3 regions of the Tissierella carlieri genome follow, and region 2 is predicted to be linked to each of the others. Evidence: riboswitches for the same ligand, from Rfam matches in the RefSeq annotation. Region 2 holds a riboswitch; each other region holds the start of a gene.
The links. Region 2 has a riboswitch for cobalamin ahead of sucC (ADP-forming succinate--CoA ligase subunit beta). Riboswitches for the same ligand answer to the same signal wherever they lie in the genome.

Region 1 (6,967 bases), on a different contig from region 2:
CTCTTGGAATATTTGATAAGAATATTAAAGAAATAGCTAAGATTGTACACGATGCTGGTGGGCAATTATACTATGATGGAGCTAATGCTAACGCTATCCTTGGTCATGCAAGACCTGGAGATATGGGATTTGACGTAGTTCACTTCAATCTTCATAAGACTTTCTCAACACCTCATGGTGGTGGAGGACCAGGAGCAGGACCGATAGGAGTTAAGAAACATCTTGAAGAATTCTTACCAGTTCCAGTGGTACAAAAAGATGGAGATAGATACTATCTGGATTATAATGTACCATATACTATAGGTAAAGTTAAGGATTTCTTTGGTCATTTTGGCATATTAGTTAGAGCGTATACCTATATATTGACAATGGGTAGTGATGGATTAAAGAAAGCTAGTGAAATAGCTGTATTAAATGCTAACTATATGGCTAATAAATTAAAAGAACATTTCTATTTACCAATAGATACTTTATTTAAACATGAATTTGTATTAGGTGGGTTAAAGGATACGTTGTCTGAAGTAACTACATTGGATATAGCTAAGAGATTGCTTGACAAGGGATATCATCCACCAACAGTTTACTTCCCATTAATTATTAATCAAGCAATTATGATTGAGCCAACAGAAACTGAATCTAAAGAAACGCTTGATGAATTTATCGATGCTATGATTACAATCTCTAAAGAGGCAAGTGAAAATCCACAGTTATTAAAGGATGCTCCTTTAAACACTATTGTAAGCAGACCAGATGAAACAAAAGCAGCTAGATTCCCAGTGCTTAAATACGAAGGGTAGGTGTACCATTTGACTAAAACTATTGCAGTTATAGGGGCTGGTCCAGGAGGCTACGTAGCGGCAATAAGAGGAGCTCAACTTGGTGCAAATATAATCTTAATAGAAAATAGAGAAGTAGGGGGTACATGCCTTAATAGGGGCTGTATCCCTACTAAAACATATTTTAGAAATGCAGAGATTATGTCCAGTTTTAAAAGAGCTGCTGAGTTTGGAATTACAGCAGGAGAATTTAAAATGGATGGAAAAGCACTACAAGAGAGAAAAAATAAAGTTGTAAATACTTTAGTAGGAGGTATTGAACAACTTATATCCTCTTATAAAAACATAGAATTTTTACGTGGAACAGCTAATATAAAAGATAAAAATAATATTTCTGTAGAATTAAAAGATGGAAACAAAAAGGAAATAACTGTGGATAATATAGTTATAGCTACAGGTTCTAAACCACAAATGACCGAAACAAAAGGAGTTGATTTAGAAGGGGTAATCACGTCTGATGAGCTTCTAGAGATGGAAGAGATTCCAGAAACTTTAATTGTAGTAGGTGGTGGAGTAATAGGTTTAGAGTTTGCAAGCATTTATCAAGAACTAGGCTCCCAAGTAATTCTTTTAGCATCTAGGATTTTAAAGGATGCAGATAAGGAGATTTCAAGAAGATTAGTACCAATGTTGAAAAAACAAGGAATTGAAACATATGTTGATATTAGGGCTAAAGAAATCACCAAAGAGGGAGATAAACTTAGAGTTTTAGCCAAATATAAAGAAAAAGACGAAGAAATAGAAGTAATAGGAGATAAAGTACTTATTGCATCAGGAAGGGGTCCCGTAATAGAAGGGTTAAACCTTGATGAATTAGGGATTAAATATGATGACAAAGGTGTTTTTGTAAATAATGAGTTTGAGACAAATATTCCTGGCATATATGCCATAGGAGATGTAAATAGAGGAGTTCAATTAGCTCATGTGGCATCTGCACAAGGTGAATATGTAATGGAGAAAATAATGGGTCATACACCAGATGTCAACTTAGATATCTATCCAAATTGCGTATTTACAATGAATGAGGTAGCTCATGTAGGCTACACTGAGGAAGAGCTTAAAGAAAAAGGAATACCTTATAAGGCTAGTAAGTTTATGTTTGCAGCCAATGGAAAGGCCTTATCCTTAGGAGAAGGAGAGGGAATAATAAAAATACTTGCTGGAGAAGAAGATAAGAAGGTTCTGGGAGTTCATATACTTGGACCTCATGCAAATGATTTAATTGCAGAAGGAACACTGGCTATAGCTAATGGATTGGATATATATAGTATAATGAGAACAATTCATGCCCATCCAACTCTTTCAGAAGCATTTTTTGAGGCTACATTGGGATTAGAAGATAAAGCGATTCATATAGCACCACCAAGAAAAAGAAGATAGGATATCCTATCTTCTTTTTCTTGGTGAGATTAGTTGGTGCTACATATAGTTGACTGTAATAATAATATACTATATACTTGAATTGATAACTAAATAATTAGGTGAAGGTGCAGAGAAAAATATTCTTTGCTTAAAAGGGAAATAGGTTAAATGCCTATACGGTCCCGCCGCTGTAATGGGGAAGGATTTAAAACTAATGTCACTGAATAAATCGGGAAGACTTTAAGTCCTTATGAACCAAAGTCAGAAGACCTGCCTTTACTTATGCACTAAAAAACTCTACGGTCGATAGGGGGTGTTAAAAGCAGATTTAAATATGTAGACAAATTATATAATCTGTCTATTTCTTTGTGCCTCCCAGAACACTTAAGTTTTGGGAGGTTTTTTGTAAATAAAAATTATAAAGGAGGAATATATTTGAAAGGAAAAATAAAAGAATATGTATTTATAACTCTTGGTATGATAATGGTAGCAGCAGGTTTATATTTCTTTCTTATGCCCCAGAAATTAGCTGTAGGTGGAGCTAATGGACTTGCGATTGTTATTAATCATTGGATTCCAATTTTATCAATAGGAGCTATTATGATAATCATTAACATAGTTTTATTTATAATTGGTTTTCTTATTGTGGGAACCAGCTTTGGATTTAAGACTATTTATGCAAGTCTGGGGACTTCTATAACCATTTCTTTATTTGAGAGAGTTATACCTATACAACAGCCTTTAGTAGAAGACATTATAATACAGCTAATTTTTGGAGTTTTTATATCGGCAATAGGTATGGGGATTGTATTTAATCAAAATGCATCAACAGGTGGAACTGATATAATAGCAAAGATAATAAATAAGTTCTTTGGGATAGAGCTTGGCAAAGGAGTGCTTATATCAGACTTCATTATAATAATAATGGCTGGATTTGCATTCGGGCCTGAGTTGGGAATGTATTCTCTATTGGGAATTATATTAAATGGTGTAGTAATAGATTGGACTATCGAGGGTATAAGTTTGTGCAAAGAAGTCAATATAGTGAGTGAATATAGTAATGATATTAAAGAATATATAGTAAATGATTTGGAAAGAGGGGCGACTATATATAATGCTAAAGGAGCTTATACAGGAGAGAAAAAGAATGTAGTAGTAACAGTTATAGATAGAAGAGATTTTATTAAATTGAAAAGTTATATTAAAGGCATAGATAAAGATGCATTTATTACAGTAAGTAATGTTTATGAAGTATTAGGTGATGGATTTAAAAACATAGAAGAATAAGATTAATAGAAAGGTTGATTTCACTAAAGAAATGAACCTTTTCTATAACGAATAAGAAAATTCTACTTTTTTTGTCTTTTTCATTTTAGAACTTGACCTATTTGAGTTTTAAGCAGATTGTCGAACATTTTGATTTCGTACAAGTCGCTTATGCAGTGACCAAAAAGTTTTCCTTAAAATTCTCCTTTAGAAGCCTTTTTTTATTAAGAAGTTTTTTGTATTTTACGAGAACTTTGGTATAATGAATTTGATAGAAAAATAATAGGGGTGTATAAATGAATAAGCAAGGTAAAGATTTTATTTTAGGTTTAATGTTAATAATATTTTTAATTTTAGGTTTTATGGTTAATGGTAGCAGTGAGGGTATTCTATTTGATGTGGATATAATGAAGTACATACATAATAATACCAATCCAAGAATATTATCATTTATGAAATTTATATCCTTTATAGGATCTGTAAATTTTTTATTGCCAGTTACTGCTATGGGGATATCATATACGTTAATCAAAAAGAAATATTACATATCTAAATTATTGTTGTTATCAACTCTGGGATCATATTTATTAAATTATTTATTAAAGCAATTCTTCCAAAGAACGAGGCCATTAGAGTTTTTTTTGGTGAATCAAGGGGGATTAAGTTTTCCTAGCGGACATTCTATGGTAACAATGACCCTTTATTCTACAATAGCATTTTTATTGGCGAAAAAAGTAGATAATGATAGGAAGAAAAAGCTAATCCATATTATATCTTTTGTCATGATATGTCTAATGGGAATTAGTAGGATTTATTTAGGAGTCCATTGGCCAACAGATGTAATAGGTGGATATTTGATAGGGTATATATTTTATTGTATAAGTATTAAGTTAATTAAAGAATAAAAATAAATATGCCACTTAAAAGATTTATATATAGATTATTGACAAAGGATATATCTCTATATATAATAAATATAAATAAAATTACTCTTAATGTAAAAGTTAAGAGGTTTTTTATACGAAAAATTAAATGCAAATGATTTGCGTTGGCATTTAAGTGGTAAATAAAATAAGATTAGAAGCGAGGAGGAGTATATGGTGAAGGGAAAAAGGATTTGGAAGACATTTATAATTTCTCTTGTAATATTATTGATGTCAGGTTGCAGTAAAAACACAGATCATGAAGAAATAAATAGTGGTAGACTAAAAATTATAACGACTTTGTTTCCTCAATATGATTTTGTAAAGGAAATTGGCAAAGACAAGGTTGATGTAAATTTATTACTTCCACCAGGAGTAGAATCGCATTCATATGAACCCACTCCTAAAGATATGGTAGATATTAAGAATGCGGATATATTTATTTATACTGGTGAGTATATGGAACCTTGGGCGAAAAAAATAGCAGATAATATTGAAGGCTATAATTTAATAATAACTGATGCTAGTGAAGGTGTAGAACTACTTGAAGGACATGGGCATGAAGAAGATGAGCATGAGGGTCATGAGAATGAAGAAGATGAGAATGAAGACCATGCTCATGATCACAGTGATAAGGATCCTCATATATGGCTAGATCCTATATATGCACAAAAAATGATAGATAACATAACCGTAGCTCTTACAAAAGCAGATAAAGAGAATAAGGAATTTTATATAAAAAATGCAGAAGAATATAAAAAACAATTAGACTTACTAGACAAAGAAATTGCAGAAGCTTTAGAGAAGGTAAATTCAAAAAAGGTTATCTATGGTGGGCATTCTGCATTTAGTTATTTTGCTAGGAGGTATAATCTAGAGTTTATTACACCATACAATGGATTTTCTCCTAATGCAGAGCCAACACCTAAAATGATTATTGAATTAATTAAAAATATTGAAGATGCAGGGGTAAAATCAATATTCTATGAAGAATTAATTGATCCTAAGGTAGCTAAAATAATATCGTCAGAAACGGGAGCTAAAATGATTTTATTGCATGGTGCACATAATTTATCTAAGGAAGAGATAGAGTCAGATGTAAGATATATCGATATTATGAAAGGAAATTTAGAAAGATTAAAAGAAGGACTTGGCTATGAAGAATGAGATATTATCAGTAAAAAATTTAACTCTAAAATATGGAAGGCATGAAGCAGTAAAAGATATTAGCTTCAGCCTATATAAAGGAGATTATCTAGGAATTATTGGACCTAATGGTTCGGGCAAAACCACATTATTAAATGCAATTTTAGGATTAATAGAGTGTACAGATGGCAGAATAAATTTTCATGGGGAAGCTAGATTAGGCTATCTTCCGCAAAAATCTATTTCAAGTGATAAGTTTTTTCCAGCAAAAGTAAAGGAGATAGTTGCAACAGGATTATTATCACAAAAAGGAATATTTAAATTCTATACAGAGGAAGATTATATTAAAGTAAATACTATTCTCAAGAAACTGGATATATACGATTTAAGATATAAAAAAATAAGTGATTTATCCGGAGGACAGCAGCAAAGAGTATTTTTGGCACGGGCTATGGTATCTTCACCTAATATATTAATACTAGATGAGCCCACTAACTATTTAGATACTAAAATGAGAGATGAGCTTTATAGAATTCTCAAAGAATTAAATAAAGAGGATAATGTAACTGTAATAGTAGTATCTCATGATTTGAAAACTCTAGGAAATTATATAAATAAGGTTTTATATCTTGAAACAGAGCTTATTTTTTATGGCGCATATAAATCCTTCCTCCATTCAAAGGAAATAGGAAGATACTCAAATCCTATCAATATAGATCAAATAGATGGAGGGATATAATTGGGAAATATAATTTATATAATAGGAGAGATATTAAAATATGATTTTATGATGAAGGCAATTGTTGCGGGAAGTTTAATAGCGATTTCTTCATCATTTCTAGGGATATTTCTTGTACTAAAGAAATATTCTATGATTGGTGATGGATTAGCCCATGTAAGTTTTGCAACAGTGGCTATGGCCTTATTATTAAATCAGTCACCTATATTAATGTCCATACCAATAGTTGCTGTAGCCTCAATAATAATATTGAAACTAACTGAGACAAATAACATAGATGGGGATGCATCTATAGGTCTTATATCATCTTTTTCAGTGGCTTTAGGAGTGCTAATTTCTTCCTTGTCAAATGGATTTAATGTTGATTTGTTTAGTTATCTTTTTGGAAGTATTTTAGTAATCAGCAATTTTGAACTAATACTTTCTGTAATCTTATCCATAATTATTTTATTATTAATTATTCTATTTTATAATAGTTTATTTGCAATTACCTATGATGAAAATTTTGCTATGACAATGGGGATAAATGTCAAACAATTAAATTATCTAATATCAATTTTAATATCCATAACGGTAGTTCTTGGCATCCGAGTAGTTGGTACGATGTTAATCTCAAGTATGATTATTTTTCCAACAGTAACAGCATTACAATTATCTACTAGTTTTAAAAATACTATAATTATATCTATAATAGT
Region 2 (6,967 bases):
AGGGTTTTCAACTATTAGTTATTCACTCTTCACTATTCACTAAATACAGAGGGGGGTAATGTTAATGCGAACTCCTATAATCGCAGGAAATTGGAAAATGAATAATACAATAAGTGAAGGACTACAATTAGTGGAAGGAATAAAATCCCACAATTTAAATCAGGACGTAGAAGCAGTTCTTTGTGTACCCTTTACTATTATCCAAGATGTAAAAAAAGCTGTAGAAAATACTAATATAAAACTGGGTGCCCAAAATATGCACTGGGAAGAAAATGGAGCCTTTACAGGTGAAATTTCTCCAAAGATGTTAAAGGAACTAGGGGTTGATTATGTAATAATTGGCCATTCTGAGAGACGTCAATATTTTAATGAAACAGATATTACAGTAAATAAAAAAATAAAAGCTGCTATTTCCCATGATATTAAGCCAATAGTTTGTGTAGGAGAGACTTTAGAGGAAAGAGAAGCAAATACAGAAAAAGATGTGGTCAAATCTCAAATCTTAAAAGCTTTTGAGGAAATAAAAGAAAAAGACCTAGATAATATCGTAATTGCATATGAACCGATTTGGGCTATAGGTACAGGCAAGACTGCTTCATCAGATGATGCAAACGATATGATCCTTTTTATAAGGGAAACTATAGGGGAAAAATATAGTGAAAAGAAAAATGTAATTAGAATTCAATATGGTGGATCTGTGAAGCCAAGCAATATAAAAGAATTAATGGATAAATCTGAAATAGATGGTGCCTTAGTTGGAGGGGCTAGTCTAGTTGCTGAAGATTTTGTGGATTTAATAAATTTTTAATTGGAGGATAATATGGTTAAAGCACCAGTTATGCTAATAATACTTGATGGTTTTGGTATAGGAAAAGAATATAACGGCAATGCCGTTACACTAGCTAATACACCAAATATAGATAGGTTATTTAGAGAATATCCGAATACTATTCTGGAAGCAAGTGGCTCAGCAGTTGGTCTCCCAGAGGGACAAATGGGTAATTCGGAAGTAGGCCATCTGAATATTGGATCAGGACGTATAATATATCAGGATTTAACTAAGATATCTAAGTCTGTAGCAGATGGCGATTTCTTCGAAAAAGGAGAATTCTTAGAAGCAATAGAAAATTCTAGAAAGAATAATTCTAAAGTTCATTTAATTGGATTAGTATCATCAGGCGGAGTTCATAGTCACAATACACATTTATATGCGTTGTTGAAACTAATGAAAAAACAGAATTTTAATAATGTTTATATACATGCAATATTAGATGGCAGAGATGTATCACCAACTGCAGGTAAAGAAGATATAAAAGATCTAATGACCAAAATAGAGGAAATAGGTGTAGGAAAAATAGCGACTATATCTGGTAGATACTATGCTATGGATAGAGATAAGAGATGGGATAGGACGAAGCTAGCCTATGATGCTTTTACTCTAGGCAAAGGTAATGAAAATGATAATCCAATATCAGCCATAGAGAAATCCTATAATGAAGATATTACAGATGAATTTATTATTCCAACTATTATAAAAGAGAATGATGAACCTGTTACAACTATAGATAATAATGATTCAATTATATTCTTTAATTTTAGACCAGATAGGGCTAGACAAATTACTAGAGCTTTTGTAGATGACAATTTTGAGGGATTTGAAAGAGAGAAAAAAGTAAATACCTTTTATGTCACCATGACAGAATATGATAAAACCATAGAAAACGTAGAAGTGGCTTATACGGATGAATCACCTAGAAACACTTTGGGAGAGTATATTAGCAATAAGGGATTATCCCAACTTAGAATTGCTGAAACTGAAAAATATGCCCATGTAACATTTTTCTTCAATGGAGGTATAGAAGAACCTTATGCAAACGAAGATAGGGCATTGATTCCATCTCCAAAGGTGGCAACCTATGATTTGCAGCCAGAAATGAGTGCCATAGAAGTAAAGAATGAAGTATTAAATAGATTAGGAATGGATAAATATGATTTAATCATATTAAACTTTGCAAATCCAGATATGGTAGGTCATACGGGAGTAGTATCTGCCACAGTAAAGGCTATAGAAACGGTAGATAGCTGTTTAGGAGAAATAATAGAACTCCTTATAGAGAAGAGGGGCAAGGCATTAATTACAGCAGACCATGGAAATGCAGAAATGCTAATAAATGAAGATGGTAGTCCTGTAACATCTCATACAAGTAACAAGGTACCATTAATTCTTGTGGGATATAAGGATGTAGAACTACAAGAAGGTATTCTGGCAGATTTAGCACCAACTATATTAGAACTGATGGGGTTAGAAAAACCAGAAGAAATGACGGGGAAATCACTTGTAAAATAAATGCACAATTCACAGTTCACAATTCACAATTATGAAAGCGGTGAATGAAGGTCATAAAGACCCCAAAACATTCCTTAGCAATTGTGCATTGTGCATTGATAATTGTGAATTAACTAAAGGAGGAGTTAAATTTGAGTATAATAGTAGATGTTTATGCAAGAGAAGTATTAGATTCAAGAGGCAATCCTACAGTTGAAGTAGAAGTATGGACAGAAGATGGTGCTTTTGGAAGAGCTCTAGTTCCATCAGGAGCATCTACAGGTGCATTTGAAGCTGTAGAGTTAAGAGACGGAGATAAAGGAAGATTTCTAGGCAAGGGTGTTATGAATGCCGTAGATAATGTTAACAATATAATAGCAGAAGAAGTAATAGGAATGGATGTGTTTGAGCAAACTGCAATAGATAAATTGATGATTCAATTAGATGGTACACCCAATAAAGGAAAACTAGGTGCCAATGCAATCCTTGGAGTATCCCTAGCAGTAGCCAGAGCAGCGGCAGATGAATTAGGAATGCCTTTATATCAATATGTAGGTGGAGTTAATGCTAAAACATTACCGGTTCCTATGATGAATATACTAAATGGTGGAGAGCATGCTGATAATAATGTGGATATTCAAGAATTCATGGTAATGCCTGTAGGGGCAAAAAGCTTTAGAGAAGCTCTTAGAATGGGTGCAGAAATATTCCACAATCTAAAGTCTGTTCTTAAATCTAAAGGTCTAAATACAGCAGTAGGTGATGAAGGCGGATTTGCTCCAAATTTATCTAGTAATGAAGAAGCATTAAAAACTATAGTAGAAGCTATAGAAAAGGCAGGGTATAAACCAGGGGAAGAAATAATGCTGGCACTAGATGTAGCGGCTACAGAAATGTATGATGAAGAAAAGAAGGTTTATAATTTAGCTGGAGAGGGCAGAATTCTTACTGTAGATGAGATGATAAATTATTATGAGGAATTAGTAAACAAATATCCGATTATTTCCATAGAAGATGGTTTAGCTGAAGATGATTGGGATGGATGGAAACAGCTGACAGAAAGATTAGGGAAGAAGATTCAATTAGTGGGAGACGATTTGTTTGTTACAAATACTGAGAGATTGAACAAAGGTATAGACTTAGGAATTTCCAATTCAGTATTGGTTAAATTAAATCAAATAGGTACATTAACTGAAACATTAGATACAATTGAAATGGCAAAGATAAATGGATATACTGCAGTTATATCTCATAGATCAGGTGAGACTGAAGATACTACTATAGCAGATTTAGCAGTAGCAATGAACGCAGGACAAATTAAAACAGGAGCTCCTTCAAGAACGGATAGAGTGGCAAAATACAATCAATTACTTAGAATAGAAGATATGCTAGGTGAAGAAGCAATTTATAGAGGAAGAAAAACATTTTATAATATAAAGAAATAATATTTAGATATAAAAAGATTCTATTGCATGCAATAGAATCTTTCTATATCAAGAGAAGATTTAGGAATAAATAAGAGGACTTAAATTTGACAATTTATATTGCCTATGATATATTCTACTTAAAATTTAATATTTTATTCATTGGTATAATCTTATATATAGGATTATTTAAAAGGGAAGTTCGGTTTAAATCCGACACGGTCCCGCCACTGTGATAGATAGAACCTTGCAGATGCCACTGTACTTAAAGTATGGGAAGGTGTAGGGTTTGTTATTCTTAAGTCAGGAGACCTGCCAATGAAAAAAACGCTGTTTATTACTCACGCGGATGAGAAGGTGTTATTTATAAGGTAGATTAAATATTTATTCTACTCTATTGATAATATCCTTTCTATTGCAGAAAGGTTTTTTTGTTTTGTAATATTTATTTTGCAAAACCATAGTAATAACTCAGCAAATTTTTGCTGAGTTATTTTTTTGAAAATAAATTGGAGGGATAAAGATGAATATACATGAATATCAGGCAAAAGAATTATTGAAGAATTATGGGATTCCAGTCCCTAATGGCAGAGTTATATATGATGCGAAAGAAGCGGAAAAAACTTCTTGGACAATAAGTACTGATGTGGCAGTTGTAAAAGCTCAGATTCATGCTGGTGGAAGAGGAAAAGCAGGAGGAGTTAAGATAGCTAAATCGATAGATGAAGTTAAGAAATATTCTAAAGAGCTATTGGGGAAAAAGTTAGTAACACATCAGACAGGAAAAAAGGGAAAAGAAGTTAAAGCTGTATTAATAGAAGAAGGGTGTAATATTGATAAAGAATACTATTTAGGATTTGTATTAGATAGGGATACATCAAGCATAACTCTTATTGCTTCTGAAGAAGGTGGAACTGAAATTGAAGAGGTAGCATTAAGAAATCCTGATAGGATTTACAAAGAGAAGATTGACTGTTTGACGGGACTAACAGAATTTCAAGCCAGAAGAATATGTTTTGACATTAATTTACCTATTGAGATAATAAACGAAGCAGTAAGATTAATGATGAACTTATATCGTATTTTTGTGGAAAAGGACTGCGTTCTGGTAGAAATAAACCCATTAGTATTAACAGAAGAAAAAAAACTAATAGCTTTGGATGCAAAAATGAATTTTGATGAAAATGGCCTGTTTAGAAATGAAGATATACTTAGCTATAGGGATTTAAGTGAAGAAGATGAGAAAGAAGTAGAGGCTTCAAAGCATGGACTGTCTTATATATCATTAGATGGAAATATTGGATGCGTGGTAAATGGAGCGGGCTTAGCTATGGCTACTATGGATTTAATAAAACTTCACGGGGGAGAACCGGCTAATTTTCTTGACGTTGGAGGAGGAGCATCAGAAGAAAACGTAACAAATGCGTTTAAAATACTATTATTAGACGATAAGGTCAAAGGAATTTTTGTCAATATATTTGGTGGAATAATGAAATGTGATGTTATAGCTAAAGGAATTGTCAATGCGGCAAAAGAGCTGAAATTAAATATTCCTTTAGTAATCAGATTGGAAGGAACTAATGCTGACTTAGGTATGGAAATAATAAAAAACTCTAATCTGAATATATTTGCAGTAGAAAATATGGGCGAAGGTGCTAAGAAAATACTAGAACTAATTTAACAGAAAGGTGGACTAAATAATGAGTATATGGGTTGATAAATCTACTAAAGTAATAGTGCAAGGAATAACGGGAAATACAGCCATTTATCATACAAAGCAAATGTTGGAATATGGTACAAATATAGTCGGGGGAGTTACTCCGGGTAAAGGGAATATGAAAATTGAGGGTGTACCTGTATCTAATACTATGAAGGAAGCTGTAGATAACACTGGCGCTAATGTTTCTATAATATATGTTCCGGCAAAGTTTGCAGCAGATGCTATATTGGAGGCTGTGGATTTAGAATTAGATATGGTAATTTGTATTACCGAGCATATTCCTATAAAGGATATGGTAATGGTTAAAAGATATATGGAGGGTAAGAAGACCAGATTAATCGGGCCTAATTGTCCTGGGATTATAACACCTGATGAGTGTAAGATTGGTATTATGCCTGGATATATACACAGGAAAGGAAGAATAGGAGTTGTATCTCGTTCCGGTACTTTGACATATGAAGCAGTTCATCAACTATCACAAAAGGGAATAGGACAATCAACAGCCATAGGAATTGGAGGAGATCCTGTGAATGGAACAGATTTTGTCGATGTATTAAAGGCTTTTAACGAGGATGAAGACACCGATGCTGTAATTATGATTGGCGAAATTGGAGGAAATGCAGAAGAAAAGGCAGCTTTGTGGATTAAAGAAAACATGAAGAAACCAGTAGTGGGTTTTATAAGTGGAAAGACAGCTCCTAAGGGAAAAAGAATGGGACATGCAGGAGCGATTATCTCGTCAGGCCAAGGAACAGCAGAAGAAAAAATAAGGACAATGAATGACAGCGGAATATATATGTCACAATCTCCTACAGCTATAGCTGCTACTTTAGTTAAGGCATTAAAGGATAATAATCTCTGGAGAGAAGAATATAAGGGATAACATTAGAGAGGTATAATCATGGGCGAAATTGTGGGAAAAAAACATAAAAAAGTAAAGTTTCTTGGAATGAGAGTCGTTAAAACAGTTATAGCGGTGTATATATGTTTTCTAATAAGCTTTTTTAGAAATGGACTTCCTTTCTATTCAGCAATAGCCGCAATCCTATGTATGCAAAATGATCATGCTAATAGCTTAGAGGTTGGGAAAGGCAGGATGATAGGCACTTTTATCGGAGGAATATATGGATTTCTAGCTATAATATTAATTAATTTTGTCAATGTTGAGTTATTTAGTTATATTCATCATTTGATTTTGAGCTTATTTTTGATTCCAATTATATATACAAATGTATTTTTGAAGTCCAATAGTTCTACCTATATTAGTTGTGTAGTTTTTTTTAGTATAACTATTTCTCATGGAGGAGATATAGCACCGATGTATTTTGCGTTAAATAGAGTAATCGATACATTAATTGGAATAGCAGTCTCACTCATTATAAATATGATAATGTAAAATTAAATTTTTTCAGATGTTATTTATTTGAGAAAGGTAAACTGTAAAATTAAATTAGGCTTTGTAAAGTTAAATTAGACCTATCGATCTGTAAGACTAAG
Region 3 (6,263 bases), on a different contig from region 2:
CATGACCATATTGGAACACCTGCCCTAATCCGATATTTTTGGCACTTGGTTTATATCCTTTAATATCAGCTATGGTACATGTCTCCCAACCCAATGCATGATCTATTAGCAGTTCTGCATTAATACCAAATAGCTTATATAATAAATCTTCATTATGATAATCAGTAGGCTTGCCTATAGAACATCTTGCAATATCCCCCATGGTAAATAGTCCTTGTTTTTCTAATCTTCTAGCATATCCTTTACCTACACGCCAAAAGTCTGTTAGGGGCTTATGTGACCAGAGCAATCTACGGTAACTCATTTCATCTAGTTCAGCTATTTGCACACCATTTTCATCTATCGGAATTCGTTTTGCTTGAATATCCATTTCAATTTTAGCTAGATATAGATTTGTGCCAATCCCAGCTGTTGCTGTAATTCCTGTGGTGCTAAGTATTTCCAAAAGTATTTTAGTAGTAAGGTCTCTAGCTGATAGATTGTAGGTATTTAGGTAATTTGTAACATCCATGAAAACCTCATCTATGGAGTAAACATGGATATCTTCAGGTGCAATATATTTTAAGTAAATATTATAAATTTTCCTACTATATTCTATATAATATGCCATTCTAGATGGAACTACGATATAGTCAAGTGAGAGATTGGGCGAAGATTTTAATTCAGTATAATTGAAAGAAATATAAGTTAAATTATAATTTTCTTGTCAAAATGGAGTAGTCAAAGTCAAAAATATTATATCCTTCACTTTATTATCAATGATATAGCCTAATTCTACTATTAATAATAATACTAATTACTTAAAATACTATTGTATAGTTCATCATTTAATTTAATATTGTATTGCCTTTCGTAGTAATCAAACATATAGTCTTTAAAGAAATCTTCTTCTATTGTGCCTTCATAGTTCTTCATTGTCATCCACACTAAAGTAAGTGGAGAGTCTGCATTGGGAGCCCCCCAATTAAACATTCCTCTTGGCATATTATAAACTTGCTTGTTTTTCACTGCACTTATCTTTGACCAATCTTGCCCATCAAATTGATTGTTTAAGTACTTATCTGCATTAGTTCCACCAAAATCATATATTACATCTGGATTCCATTCATATATTTGCTCCATACTTACTTGAACTCCATCTCCATCTGTACCTGATGCACAGTTTATTAGACCAGTTTTTACAAGCCAATCATCACCATAATAATTTCCACCTCTAACAGCTATAATTCCTCCATCATTTGAATTTATCATTATGGCTTTTTTCTTATTTTCTCCTGTTTTTTCTAGTGGCTCTTTTACTATTTCATTGGCTTTTTTCCACTCTTGTTCTAATGAATCACTTTCATCTTTTTCAAATATATCTCTCATTAATTTGTCTATTTTAACAGACCATTCTTCATTTCTAGAGTCATTTTGGAAAAAATCTACTACTGGTACTCCTAGTCTATCCAATCCTTCTTTCTGAGTATCTCCATATACTAAAATTAAATCTGGTTTTAAATTCATAAGTTCTTCTACATTAGAAGTATATCCATCTATAAAACTAGTGTTAATATCCTTCCAATTTGGAATTATAAGTTCTAATATTTCTGGATTTGCATTGGAAAACCCTTTTGGATGAGAACCTACAATTTTAGTGGTGTCCTTTACAACTGATGCAAAAGTTGCTGGTAGTGGTGGTGCTATTATTACTACTCTATTTATATTTTCTGCAACTGGTATTTCTACTTCTGCTCCTGTTAAGTCTACTATTTTTTTAGTTTCAGACTTAGGCTCTACACTTTCTGTCACTGCAGGTTTATTTTCAGGCACAGTTTTTTCTTCATTATTCTTACTACATCCACTTAATGCTAAAGTAAATGTAAGCCCTGCTATTAATAACGTATATTTTTTATTCATAATTACCTCCTAATCTAATAAGACAAAAGTTTTTTTATTTATTCCCATACTTTTTAAATCTAGTATTTTAGATTTCATTCCAAAATACACCTCTATATTCTCTTCGCTTAATATTTCCTCTGTTAGACCATATTCATAGCTGTCTTTACCTAGAAATAAGGTGTAGTCTGAAATACTCATGGCGTTTTCTGGGCTATGAGTATTTATTATACAAGATATTCCCTTGCTTTTAGATAGATTTAAAATCTTGTCTAAAATTATCTTCTGATTTTTAAAATCTAAATGAGCTTCTGGTTCATCTAATATTATTAATCGTGGCTCTCCTGCTATTGCCCTTGCTAAATACACCATCTGAAGTTGTCCACCACTAAGTTCTGTACACTTCCTATCTTTTAAATGATATATTCCCACTTCTTCCATAGCAATTTTTGACTTCTCTTCATCTATTTTCTTTGGCATACTAAATGGAGGCATTAATTTCGTCCTTCCCATTAGTACCAAATCATTTACTCTATAAGGTAAATTAGTCTTTCCAGCTTGTGGAACATAGGCTACTTCTTTTTTATTTAAGATTTGATCTACTTTACTTCCATCTAAGCAGATTTCACCACTACTTAATTTAAATATACCTAGCAGACATTTTAAGAAAGTCGTCTTTCCAACTCCATTTTGTCCAAGTACTGAAACTATTGTATTGTGGTCTATTTCTAAATTTATATTACTTAAAATATTTGTCTTTCCATCATAAGAAAAACATCCATTTTTCATTTCTAATTTCATTTTATATCTCTCCTAGTATAAGTATAGATAAACATTGGAGCACCTAAAATAGCGGTTAATATTCCTATAGGAATTTCTGTTCCAGTGAGTGACCTTGCTATTAAATCTACTAAGACTAAAAATATAGCTCCCACTATTCCTGAAAAAGGTATTAAATATCTATTATCTGCTCCTATGATTTCTCTACATATATTTGGAATAAGCATTCCTATCCATCCAATTATTCCAGATACCATTACTGCACCAGAAGTTATTAATGTAGAGGCCATTATTACTAAAACCCTATTTCTCTTTGGATTTACTCCAAGGCTTTTTGTATCTTCATCCCCTAGAGATAGAATGTTTATTCTCCATCTTAAAATAAACAGTATTACTATTCCACTTATTATTGGAACACTTGCTAAAAATACTTTATCCATACTAGCTCCAGTAAAACTACCCATTAGCCAATATGTTATTGATGGAAGAGTTGATTCTGTATCTGCAATTAGTTTTATAAAAGAAGTTAAGGCATTGAAAAAAGAACCTACTATAACTCCTGATAACACTAGAGATAGTACAGAATCTTCTACTTTTATCTTTGCAATTAAATAACTTATAGCGACACTTAATATTCCCATTGAAAAGGATATTGTAAGTAGTAGTTTAGATGAACCTGGAAATAACAGTAATGCTAGTGCCGCTCCAAATCCAGCTCCACTACTAACACCTAGTATATCTGGACTTACTAAATTATTTTTAAATATACCTTGAAAAGAAGTTCCCGCTACTGAAAGTCCAAAACCAACCAGTATATTTAATAATACTCTTGGAATTCTAATATCCCAGATTACAGTACTATTAAAGGATTCCTCTGAAACACTATGAATTTTATTTGAAAATGCTTCAATTACTTCTCTAGGTTCAATACTATATCTTCCTAAAAATAGAGATACAAAAGAAACTAGGATTAAAATAATAATTCCTAGTGCTATTTTTTTATTCATTTATATTACCCTTTTTAAATATAGTCCTTGGATGATTTTCAATTTCCACTTCTACAAGTGAATACTTATTTAAACTTTCCATTACTAAACTTTCTGGCTTTAAAATGTCTAATCCATTTAAATTACCTGAAAGCCATCCTAGTATAAAGTTCTTAGGCTTAGTAAAATCATCATTCATTTGATGAGTGCTCACATATAAACATCCGTCATCATCTAAGGAATTATAAATTTTATCACTCATATTATCCATGTCTTTTACAAAGTCTAAAACTCCTGAAGTTATAATTAAATCGTATTTTTCTGTAGGTGTATAAGTATTAAAATCTCCTACTTCAACTTCTACTCTGTCTTCTACTTTATTTTCTGCTATAACGTCTTTTGTAAAGTTAATAACTTGTGCTTGGTCTATTAATGTACATTTTGCATTTGGGAAATTTTTGGCGATTTCAACTGAAAGAACTCCTGAACCACAACCTAAATCAAGTACTTTTATTGATTTGTTTTCGTCAAATAATGACTTCATAAGCTTTACAAATCCCTGTACTCTACCTAAGTACATTGAATTTCTAGCTCCTCTTCCCATTGACCTAAAGTCAAAGAAATCAGATCCATTGTCTTTATTTGCATTATCTCTATCTGCTCCATTTTTCAATAAATCATGGATATTGTCTATATTGGTTAAATCTTTCCAGTATAGAAGGTTTTCACCTAGATACATATTAGATTTTTCATTTAAGAAGTAATTAGTTTCATCTGTATTTTCAAAGATTCCATTTTCATATTTTATGTAATCCATAGATACTAAGGATTTCAAAAAGTACTCTAAATTCTTTTCATCTAAATGTAATGATTTAGCTAGTTCATCTATAGATTTTCCAGTTTCTAAACAGTTGAATATATTAAGTTCTAATGCCGTATAGATAAGTTTTGTCTCTAAATATTGAAATGTTAAATTTATTAATTTACTACCATCGTATTTTGGTAATTCGTTTGCGTTTTTCATAATATCCTCCTAATATATAATATGTTTTTTATAGTACATATTAGGCTATGTCTTTTTCATAATATTAATTACCTCCCCATCGAAAGCTTAATAGATAATTAGGCAGGTCTCCTGACTTAAAGATTTAGAATACCTCACCTTCCCAGTTTCCCAGTGGTTTATAAGGTACAACTCTTTTTACAGTAGCGAGGGCTGTTGTGGATTTTAACCACATTCCCTATTAAGTTAATAACACCTAATTTATATAGTATATTGTATATGTCGATTATACTTTCATTGATAACTATTGTCAATGAGAACCATTCTCTATGCAACACATTAATAATATATGGTTAAGATAGAACTTCAAACCCATTGATTTATCTATACTTCATGCTCGTGTCATTATTATAGCACGTTCCCCTCAAGCTGGGTCGGAGAAAATATGGTCATTCTATTAACATTTAGAGCTGTTTTTATGATTTTAGATATAAATTTAAAGAGGATTTAATCTATGTCCATCTTCCCTAAAGTTGTTATTTACCATATCTAATGACATTTAATACTATTTAAAATTCTTAAGATTTATTCATGCCATTACTTTGACAAGAGGGATTACACACAATAGTAAATTATTTGCTAATTTAGGTCCATTGGGATTTTTAAGTGCATCCTTAATATTATATACAAAAAATTCTAAATGACTTGGTTTAATTGGTTTTTTTGGATTTTGGGGTTACTTCAAAAAAGTTCAAGACAGAATTAAAAATCTAATTTTATTGTTAGTCGATCCCGTTTCTGAATATTTTTTATTTACATTCGTACTATCCAACTTTTATATACAGCCACTTAAAACACTTACCATTATAAATGATATTAACAGCAATACTGCTAAATGTTTCATAATTTGCTTTTTCATTTTTTATCCTCCTTATAATTTTGACTAAAATTTAAGTCTATAGCTGTTTTAGTAAATCAAAGGTTGATATTAGATAAAGAAAAAACCTTTGCTGAACTTTCCAACAAAGACTTAGATATATTTTTTAAGCGATAATGTAATTGTGAATCGACTGCCTTGGGCTGATTTTTTTCATATACTATGGTTCCTTCGTGCTGAATTATGATTTCCCTTGCAATAGCAAGACCAGGACTTGAACCACCAAATTCTCTGGAGCGAGATCTGTCTACTCCATAAATTAGATATAGCATGCTCTATCAATACTTAAAATATCAGTAGCTAATCTTTTTGCAGGTTTAAGAACTAATCCTGATAAAAAATACATGAACCCTACACCTGTGACTATGGCTACCACCATAAATAAAAAACTGAATCGTGAATATGGCCCCACTGTTTCTTCGATAATTATCTCATTCAAATTATCAAGTTTGATTTCTCGTATTTCCTCATCTAATTAGAAATCTAATTAATCAATATTGATTTTTTATTATTAACTGCAATGGATCTATAACGTTTACGTTAAGATTATAAAGTTCCGAAATTGTAAAAGCCACACACAACAGAGTGAGAAACATTGAGGTAATAAGTGTGAGCCTGATTCTCAAAGAAATCCCTTTTTCATATGTCATCCTCCCTAACAATTAAATCGTTTTGTAAA

Region 1: linked by a shared signal. The riboswitch ahead of KQI38_RS07295 (YitT family protein) and the one ahead of sucC (ADP-forming succinate--CoA ligase subunit beta) in region 2 are both predicted to bind cobalamin.
Region 3: linked by a shared signal. The riboswitch ahead of KQI38_RS00160 (methyltransferase domain-containing protein) and the one ahead of sucC (ADP-forming succinate--CoA ligase subunit beta) in region 2 are both predicted to bind cobalamin.

The regions. Positions count from the first base shown of each region.
Region 1 covers NZ_JAHLOH010000025.1:96,929-103,895, forward strand. Annotated here, with positions in the region: gene gcvPB (aminomethyl-transferring glycine dehydrogenase subunit GcvPB) at 1-797, shown strand, start outside; gene lpdA (dihydrolipoyl dehydrogenase) at 807-2,216, shown strand; cobalamin riboswitch at 2,305-2,490, shown strand; gene KQI38_RS07295 (YitT family protein) at 2,634-3,485, shown strand; gene KQI38_RS07300 (phosphatase PAP2 family protein) at 3,761-4,369, shown strand; gene KQI38_RS07305 (metal ABC transporter solute-binding protein, Zn/Mn family) at 4,565-5,554, shown strand; gene KQI38_RS07310 (metal ABC transporter ATP-binding protein) at 5,544-6,272, shown strand; gene KQI38_RS07315 (metal ABC transporter permease) at 6,273-6,967, shown strand, end outside.
Region 2 covers NZ_JAHLOH010000033.1:92,725-99,691, reverse strand. Annotated here, with positions in the region: gene tpiA (triose-phosphate isomerase) at 65-808, shown strand; gene gpmI (2,3-bisphosphoglycerate-independent phosphoglycerate mutase) at 821-2,347, shown strand; gene eno (phosphopyruvate hydratase) at 2,479-3,771, shown strand; cobalamin riboswitch at 3,897-4,084, shown strand; gene sucC (ADP-forming succinate--CoA ligase subunit beta) at 4,274-5,431, shown strand; gene sucD (succinate--CoA ligase subunit alpha) at 5,451-6,353, shown strand; gene KQI38_RS10565 (FUSC family protein) at 6,372-6,866, shown strand.
Region 3 covers NZ_JAHLOH010000004.1:109-6,371, reverse strand. Annotated here, with positions in the region: gene KQI38_RS22540 (Y-family DNA polymerase) at 1-628, opposite strand, end outside; gene KQI38_RS00175 (ABC transporter substrate-binding protein) at 793-1,899, opposite strand; gene KQI38_RS00170 (ABC transporter ATP-binding protein) at 1,909-2,679, opposite strand; gene KQI38_RS00165 (FecCD family ABC transporter permease) at 2,676-3,665, opposite strand; gene KQI38_RS00160 (methyltransferase domain-containing protein) at 3,658-4,668, opposite strand; cobalamin riboswitch at 4,753-4,922, opposite strand; gene KQI38_RS00155 (ATP-binding protein) at 5,623-5,856, opposite strand; gene KQI38_RS00150 (hypothetical protein) at 5,844-6,023, opposite strand.